DNA from 2 places in the Arthrobacter sp. 10T44 genome. Region 2 is predicted to be linked to the other one. Evidence: riboswitches for the same ligand, from Rfam matches in the RefSeq annotation. Region 2 holds a riboswitch; the other holds the start of a gene.
What was found. A riboswitch is a leader RNA that binds a small molecule or an ion and turns the genes downstream of it on or off. The one in region 2 is predicted to bind thiamine pyrophosphate.

Region 1: it holds a riboswitch for thiamine pyrophosphate, as region 2 does, so the genes downstream of both, AC1DBL_RS04325 (ECF transporter S component) here and AC1DBL_RS05190 (bifunctional hydroxymethylpyrimidine kinase/phosphomethylpyrimidine kinase) in region 2, are expected to answer to the same signal.

Annotation. Positions count from the first base shown of each region.
Region 1 is NZ_JBFTGT010000001.1:913,968-918,368, reverse strand. It holds gene AC1DBL_RS04350 (Na+/H+ antiporter subunit E) at 1-231, shown strand, start outside; gene AC1DBL_RS04345 (MrpF/PhaF family protein) at 231-506, shown strand; gene mnhG (monovalent cation/H(+) antiporter subunit G) at 496-894, shown strand; gene AC1DBL_RS04335 (DUF4235 domain-containing protein) at 916-1,179, opposite strand; gene AC1DBL_RS04330 (heme-degrading domain-containing protein) at 1,216-1,761, opposite strand; TPP riboswitch at 1,908-2,051, shown strand; gene AC1DBL_RS04325 (ECF transporter S component) at 2,121-2,753, shown strand; gene AC1DBL_RS04320 (ABC transporter ATP-binding protein) at 2,767-4,386, shown strand; gene AC1DBL_RS04315 (energy-coupling factor transporter transmembrane component T family protein) at 4,383-4,401, shown strand, end outside.
Region 2 is NZ_JBFTGT010000002.1:141,941-146,341, reverse strand. It holds gene rplU (50S ribosomal protein L21) at 1-264, opposite strand, end outside; gene AC1DBL_RS05190 (bifunctional hydroxymethylpyrimidine kinase/phosphomethylpyrimidine kinase) at 632-2,185, opposite strand; TPP riboswitch at 2,232-2,329, opposite strand; gene AC1DBL_RS05185 (Rne/Rng family ribonuclease) at 2,467-4,401, opposite strand, start outside.

The sequences.
Region 1 (4,401 bases), on a different contig from region 2:
TCAGACCTGCTGGTGACCGCCACGGGACACGTCATCTCCCTGATCCCGGGGTCCGTGGTGGTGGAGGTGGACAGGTCCACGTCCACGCTCTACATCCACGGCATCAATGTCCGAGACGCCGAGGACGCGGCCAAGCTCCGCAAGGAGGTCCGCGACACCGAGGCCGGGCTGATCCGGATCATGGGCACCAGGGCCGAACTGTCCGCACTGAAGCAGGAGGCCGGGGCGTGATGCCGCTGGTTTTGACCATTACCGCGGTCGTGCTGTCGCTCGCCGCGGCCGGCGCGATCATCCGCATCGCGCGGGGGCCCTCGCTGCTGGACCGGGTGCTGGCCGCCGACGTGCTGCTGGCCATCCTAGGCGCGGCGCTGTGCATCGACATGGCCGTGAACCGGCACCTGAACAACCTGATGCTGCTGGTGTCCATCTCGATCATCGGCTTTGTCGGTTCGGTGACGGTGGCCCGATTCGTGGCCGACCGGAGGAAGCAGCCCAATGAGTCCTGACACGATTTCCGCCGACGCCGTAATCGACACCGTCTCGGCTGTGTTCATGGTGGTCGGGGCGCTGATGTCCCTCGGCGCGGCCATCGGCCTGCTGCGGTTCCCCGACCTCATGAGCCGGATGCACGCCGCGACCAAGCCGCAGGTGCTGGGGCTTTTCCTGCTGCTCTGCGCCGTGGGGCTGCAGCTGCGCACCTGGTGGGTGTGGCCGGTGCTGGTGGTCGCGTGGATCTTCCAGCTGCTCACAGTGCCGGTCTCCGCCCACATGGTTGGCCGCGCCGGCTACCGCACCAAGCACCTGCACCCCGAGCTGCTGAGCGCCGACGAGCTGGAAGCCGTGGTGCAGCAGGCGGCCGGCAAGCGCGGATTCACGGACGACGACGACGAGTAACGCCGCCGGCGGCGATATGGCTTAGACCAGGTCCTGGGTCTTGGCGAAGCGGGTGATCGCCCGCTGCGTGCCGCGGTTGGCGAGGACCTGGATGATGGCGCTGACCGAGGCCGAAATGAGGGCGAAGGTCAGGGCCTGGCGCAGGGTGGTGGGGACGTCGTCGTCGTGGCCCTTGGGCGGTTTGTTGCCGGTGGTCTTTTCCCAGACGGTGTCGACTACCTTGGTGCCGACGAAGCCGGCGAGGAGGCTGACGCCGGTGCCAAGCAGTTTGATGAAGATGTTCATACTTCGTACTCCTTGCGGGAGGAAACAGGGCTTCCCCTAGCCTAGCGTCCCCGGGCGGCCGAGGATTTCGGTCAGTGCCTCGACCACCAGCTCGTGGTCGTCCTTCTGCGGCAGCCCCGACACCGTGACGGTGCCTACCACCCCGGTTCCGCGCAGGTAGATGGGGAACGAGCCGCCGTGGGCTGCAAACTCCCGCTGGTCGAACCAGGCGTTGTCCTCGATCCTCTGACCGGCAGCACGCGCCCGCAGGCCCACCAGCAGCGACGGGACTTCATACCGCACCGCGGTGCGCTGTTTGGCCTTGATCCAGCGCTCATTGTCCGGGGTGGCGCCCTCCAGTGCGGCGTGGAAGAGGACCTGATCGCCCTTGCTGATGTCGATGGCGATCGGGTAGGAGCGCTGGCGGCCGAGTTGGACCAGGAGGAGGCCCAGGTCCAGCGCGTCGTCCTTGCTGAAGGACCGGAACTGCAGTTCGTCGATTTCGGCCAGGATGCGGCCGATGAGCGCGGCCAGGGATCCCGGCGGCTGTGGTTCCGCGGAGTCCGGGTCGTACTCGGGGGAAGGCACTGGTGCGTCGGTCATGGGACTCAGCTTCCGTTAGGTGGCCGCCGCCGCGCAAGCCCAACTGACTCGCAGTTGTTGCCGTTATGAGCCCTCAAAACGACAACGACTGCGAGTCACTTGGGAGTGCCGCCGGGTGTAAACTGAGCCAGCCCACAAGGGCGATTTAGATACGACAGGGGAGCGCCGCCGTCGGGCATCACTGGAGAAATCCAAGGTAACCGTAGGTGGGCGCTGAGAGTGCGGACAGCCGCAGACCCTCGAACCTGATCCGGTTAGTACCGGCGCAAGGGAGTCGAGTTCTCAGGGTGCCCGGCACCCGTGGCGAAGGCCGCGGTGCCGCCGGAGCACCCTCCCCTCCTGTTCCTCAGGAGGACGATATGACTGACATTTCTGCGAAGCAGACACTGACCACCGGCAAATACAGCTGGCGCGTGGTCGACATTGTGGTGGCCGCGTTGATCGCTGTTGCCGGCGGTGTGATTTTCTGGGCCTGGTCCCAGGGTTCCAACCTTGTTTCCGTCCCGCTCAACGCGGTCTACCCGCCGCTGACCGGGCTCTACGCCGGCGGCTGGATGATCCCGGCGGTGCTGGGCATGCTCGTTATCCGCAAGCCCGGGGCGGCGCTGTTCTGCGAAGCGGTGGCCGCCACCGGCGAGCTGATCATGGGCTCGCAGTACGGCACCACCGTGCTGATCTCCGGCATCCTGCAGGGCCTGGGCGCCGAACTCATCTTTGCCGCGTTCCTGTACAAGAAGTTCAACCTTCCGGTGTCCCTGCTGGCCGGTGCCGGTGCGGGCCTGTTCTGCGGCCTGAACGACTCCTTCCTGCCCTGGGGCTGGAACATCGCGTACGAAACCGGTGACAAGCTCGCCTACATCATCTTCTGCGCCATCTCCGGAGCGGTGATTGCCGGGGGACTGTCCTGGCTCGCCACCCGCGGCCTGGCCAAGACCGGGGTGCTGGCCTCGTTCGGGTCCCGCAAGGCGGCATCGGAACCCGTCTTCTCCTGATGCCCGCACACGCATGAGGTCTGTCGACGACGTACGCCCGGCCGCGGTCAGCGCCCGCGGCTGGGGCTGGCGGCACGCCGGCCGGGCCCGGCCCGCCGTGAGCGGCCTGGACCTGGACATCCGTCCGGGCGAGCGCGTGCTGTTGCTGGGCCCGTCCGGCGCCGGCAAGTCCACGCTGTTGCACGCCCTGGCCGGTGTGCTGGGGGACAGCACTGCGGCAGCCGCGTCCGCTGCTGCTTCCGCTGATGCCGAGGACTCCGATGAGACCGGCAGCCTGCTGATCGACGGAGCCCCGCCCAGGGCCCGGCGCGGGCGGGCCGGGCTGATGCAGCAGGACCCGGAGACCCAGGTGGTGCTGTCGCGGCTCGGCGACGACGTGGCCTTCGGGGCCGAAAACCTCTCGGTCCCCCCGGCGGACATCTGGCGGCGGGTGGGGGAGGCGCTCGACGACGTCGGGCTGGGCGGCCTGCCGCTGCATCACCCGACGTCGTCGCTCTCCGGAGGCCAGAAGCAACGGCTGGCGCTCGCCGGGATCCTCGCGATGCGGCCCGGGCTGCTGCTCCTCGATGAGCCCACCGCCAACCTTGACCCGGCCGGTGTCCTGGAGGTCCGCGACGCCGTGGGACGGTGCCTGGACAAGACCGGGGCCACCCTGGTGGTGGTGGAGCACCGGGTTGCTGTCTGGAAAGACCTTGTGGACCGGATCGTCGTGCTGCAGCCCGGATCCGCCACGGACTCCGCCGTGCTGCTGGACGGGCCCCCGGACCTGGTCCTGGAGCAGGCGCGGGACATGCTCATCTCCGCCGGCGTCTGGGTGCCGGGCCATGTGCCCGCCACCCGGGCCCGCCGCGGCCGAACAGGACCGGAAGGGGACGCCGGGGCCGGCCAGCTGCTGCTGGCCGCAGAGGAACTGGCCGTGTCCCGCGAACGGCCCCGCCGCACCGGTTTGCTGCGGGGCTTCAGCACGGTAACACCCGTCCCGGTGCAGTCCGGCATCACGGCCCGGGTCCGGTCCGGCCAGGCGTTGACCGTCACCGGCCCCAACGGTTCCGGGAAGTCGACCTTCGCCCTGACCCTGGCAGGCCTGCTCTCCCCGGTCTCCGGCGCGGTGTCCGCCACCACCGAGCTGAGCGCCGGCGCAGGCATCGATCCGTACAAATGGAGGGCCCAGCAGTTGATCGCCAGGATCGGCACGGTGTTCCAGGAACCCGAGCACCAGTTCGTCACCGGCAGGGTGCTGGACGAACTGATGTTCGGTCCCCGTCAGCTGGGCCGCGGCGAAGAACGGGTCGAGGAGCTGCTGGAACGGCTCCGGCTCCGCGAGCTCGTGGATGCCAACCCCTACACGCTCTCCGGCGGCGAGAAACGGCGGCTCTCCGTGGCCACCGTGCTGGCTGCCCACCCGCAGGTGCTGGTGCTGGACGAACCCACCTTCGGCCAGGACGCCAACACCTGGGCGGAACTGGCCTCCTTCCTCTCCGAGCTTCTCGACGCCGGGACCGCGGTGGTCTCGGTGACCCACGACGCGGAGTTCAGCGAGGTCCTGGGCGGCACCGAGCTGAAGCTCGGCGCACCGCAGTCGGGCGCGCCGGGACTACCCGGCAGGACGAATCCGGGGGTGGCGGCGCCATGAGGGACGCCCTGACCC
Region 2 (4,401 bases):
ACCCTGGCGCTTCTTGTAACCGGTCTTGTTCTTGAACTTCTGGATGACGATCTTCGGACCACGGAGGTCTTCGAGGATCTCAGCCGTAACCGTTACCTTGGCCAGGTCCTTGGCTGCAGACGTGACCTTGTCACCGTCCACCAGGAGCAGTGCGGGCAACTCAAAGGTGCTGCCGGCTCCACCGGGGACGCGGTTCAGGGTAACGAAGTCTCCAACGGAAACCTTCTCTTGGCGGCCGCCTGCGCGGACAATCGCGTACACCACTGGGGAACTCACTTCTCTCGACGTTTATTACTAGATTTGCGTGCGGAACCTGGGGCCCAAATGCTTGGACCGGCTCACGCTGTGCCTCAACGCCGGTGGATTCCCCGGGGGAACCCATGAGCTATCCTGCGGAAAAGTCCTGCCCGTAATACGGGTGAACTGTTCCTCAAGGTCATAACCCAAGTGTTGGCGTAAGCACCGAAGATCTAGACTACGCTAATTTTGCCTTCGGCCGCAAACGAGGCTGGTCCCGGCAGGTAGTGCGTGACGGACGCCACACCCTGCGCCCGGGGGCCAAAGTTATGGTGCCGCAGCGACTTCCGGAACCGCGCCCAACTATCCTACCGGCTGCTTCGCGTAGCGCGGCTCAGGCGTGCAGCCTCGGCGCGTCGAAGAACTCCGCCTCGTAGCGGGAGGACTGCCTGAACGCCACCGCCATGGCGCTGCGTTCCGCCTCGGAGCCTCTACCGGCCGCCGCGTCCGTGTACCTGATCGCCTGCCGCGTCGCCTCCGCGAAGGCCTCGTCCGCATAGGTGCGCAGCCACTCCGCGTAGGGATGCGTTGCCGGTGCGCCGGCAGCGAGGAACTCGCGATGCAGCGTGGCGCCGACCTCCGCGTAGAGCCAGAAGCACGGCAGCGCCGCGGCCACGAGCACGCCGTAGCTGCCGGCGAGCGATGCCGCGTGCAGATGGTCCACGTACGCCTTGGTCACCGGTCCCAGCTGGGTCTCGACGGCGCGGCCGGCCAGCCAGTTCCGGTGCAGTTCGGATTCGACTTCGAGGCACTGCTGCGCCGAGCGGGACCAGAAGAGTTGTTCGGCTTCCGACGGCGCCAGGGCCGCCGCGCGGGACAGCACCCGGGAGTAGCCGTTGAGGTACAGGGCGTCCTGGCCGAGGTAGTAGGCGAACTCGGGTTCCGGCAAGGTACCGTCCGCGAGCCCCCGAATGAAGTCCAGGCCGTAGATCGCGTCCAGCCCGTCCGCCGCGTGCCCTGCCAGCAGCGTGGCGAACTCGCCCTCGGCAGGAAGCTGGGGTGCCGCAGCGTGCTGCAGGTGGTGGAAGTGGTGCACGGGTCCGTTGCCGGATCCGACCTCCAGGCGGCTGGCATCCCGCAACGCACCCAGCAGCCACGGCTTGACCTCCCGCAGCGCTGCCTCCCAGTCCCCCGTCCGGGCCTGGACCGTGGCCAGAGCCGAGGACAGCGAGCAGCCGGTGCCGTGGCTGTTGCGGGTGTCGATCCGCTCGCCCGGCACCACCACCGTCTGCTGGCCGAGCACTCCCCCGGTGTTGACGAGCGCGTCCGGGCAACCGCCGTCGTTCTGGCTTCCGCCGGCCGGCAGGTGGCCTCCCTTGACCAGAACCGTGGTGCCGGCCAGGGCCGCGAGCCGCTTGCCCTGTTCCAGCGCACTGGCCCAGTCCGCGGCGGGCGGCTCCCCCAGCAGCATGCCCAGCTCGGCCAGGTTCGGTGTGATGAGGTCCGCCAGTGGCAGGAGAGCCCGCAGCGCGGTTTCGGCCGATTCCTGGAGCAGCCGGTCGCCGCTCGTCGCCACCATCACCGGGTCCAGGACCACGACGCCGGGGCGCACCTTTTCGAGCCAGGCCCGGACGGCGTCGATCACCGAGTCGTCGCCGAGCATACCGATCTTGACGGCGTCGATGGTGATGTCGTCGCTGATGGCCTCCAGCTGGGCGGTCAGGAACGCTGCCGGCGGTACATGCACCGACCGGACGCCCTGGGTGTTCTGGGCGGTCAGTGCCGTGATGGCAGCCATCCCGTAGCCGCCGTTCGCGGCAATGCTCTTCAGGTCGGCCTGGATGCCGGCGCCGCCGGAGGGGTCCGAGCCCGCGATGGCCAGCACCCGCGGAATCCGCGGCGGCGTTGAGGCCCCGCCGTCGGGCTCCGGGAAGACGGACTGCAGGATGGCTGAGGTTCGGCTAGATGCAGGCTGCGCCGATGCAGGCTGGGTTGTTGAAGACAAGAGACATCCCTTCGCCGGTGCTAACCGGACAGGTTCAACGGGTCTGGATCTCAGCCGGCTCGATGCGCGGCACCCCGTGTCAGTCCCCCAGCCTAGCGTTCCTCGCCGGCAACCCCGCTAAATTTCAGCCCGTCCCCTTAACGCACTCGCGGGTTCCGTCCGGGGTCGACGTGATGTTACGTCGATCCCGGACGGAACCCGCGAGTGGTGGTGCCTGCTTGGTCCTAGAGCTCCGACGCCGGGACGCCGACGCCGAGGATGATCGGCTCGTTGGCGGTGGGCTTGGCGGCCACCTTCGCCGGCTCCGGGGCCTTGGCCTCATGGACCGAGACGGCCTCAACCGACGGAGCGGTCTCGCGCTGCTGCACGGACGTCTCGTTGGCGGCGCCCTGGGCTCGGCTGGCGCTCCGGTTCCGGCGCACCCGTCGGGGTCCGGTGGTGTCCGGGGCCTGGGCCTGGGCCGCAGGGGCCTTGCGGGCTTCCTGGCGTACCGGGGCCTGGGCCGCAGGAGCCTTGCGGGCTTCCTGGCGGGCCGGCGCCTGGGCCGCGGGGGCCTTCGCAGCTTCCTGGCGAGCCGGGGCCGGGGCCTCGGCCTCGGCGGTACGTACACTCGGCGGCTGGATCCGCGCCGTCCTGGCGCGGCCGCGGCCCCGGGTGGCGCGGGACGGCGCTGCAGCTGCAGGCGCAGCGTGCTCCGCCGCGTGCTCGGCCGTGGGAACCTCGGCTGCGGGCGACTCGGCAACCGGAGCCGCGGCGGCTGGCTTGCCGGTCTCGGCGTCGCCCAGGTGGGCGAACGCTTCGGTCAGCAGGTCCAGGGTCAGCGCGGGCTGCGGGGTTTCCTCGGCGTGCTCGACGAAGGGCAAGGCAACCTGTTCGCCGCCGAAGGTCAGCACGGCCGCGGGACGACCCGCTGCCTCCTCCGACGAAGCGAGTTCCACGGCGGCGTCGAGCGCGGCCTGGCGGGTTTCGGCGTCGGGAGCTGCTGTCGCTTCACCATCGTGCAGGTGGGCAGCGTGCGCCGCGGCGGCGATGTTGGCCAGCGCGGCGCGCGTCGCCTCTGCCTTGGCGTGGCGCTCCGCCTCGGTGGGCTCGGCGTGCACGGCGACGGGTGCGGACGGCATGGCTTCGCCGCCCTGGCCGCCCTTGCCGCGGCGACGCTTGCGCTCACTGCGTGCGGCGGGCTGGTGCTCGGTCCGCGGGACGTGGTGTTCTGCGGCGACGGTGTTGGCACGGCGGTGTTCCACGGGCTCGTCGTGGGTGACGATGCCGCGGCCGGCGCAGGCCTCGCACTGTTCGCCGAAGACTTCGAGCAGCCCGGTGCCCATCCGCTTGCGGGTCATCTGCACGAGGCCCAGCGAGGTCACCTCGGCAACCTGGTGCTTGGTCCGGTCCCGGCCTAGGCACTCCACCATGCGTCGCAGCACGAGGTCGCGGTTGGATTCCAGCACCATGTCGATGAAGTCGATCACGATGATGCCGCCGATGTCACGCAGCCTCAGCTGCCGGACGACTTCCTCGGCCGCTTCGAGGTTGTTCTTGGTGACGGTTTCCTCGAGGTTGCCGCCGCTGCCGGTGAACTTGCCGGTGTTGACGTCCACCACGGTCATGGCTTCGGTGCGGTCGATCACGAGCGAGCCGCCGGAGGGCAGGAAGACCTTGCGGTCCAGTGCTTTGTGGATCTGCTCGTCGATGCGCCACGCAGCGAAGATGTCTGTGTCCTTGGTCCACTTCTCAAGCCGGCCCACCAGGTCCGGTGCCACGTAGGTGACGTAGGCCTCGATGGTGTCCCAGGCTTCCTCGCCGGAGACGATCAGCTTGGAGAAGTCCTCGTTGAAAACGTCGCGGACCACCTTGATGGTCAGGTCAGGTTCGCCGTAGAGCAGCTCGGGGGCGAGGATCTTGGTGGACGTGGACTGGCTTTCGATGCCCTCCCACTGGGCTCGCAACCGGTTGATGTCATGCGTCAGCTCTTCTTCCGAAGCGCCCTCGGCCGCGGTGCGGACAATGACACCGGCGTCTTCCGGCAGGCGGTCCTTGAGGATCCGCTTGAGCCGGTTGCGTTCGACGTCGGGCAGCTTGCGGGAGATGCCGGTCATGGAACCGCCGGGCACGTACACCAGGTAACGGCCGGGCAGCGAGATCTGGCTGGTCAGGCGGGC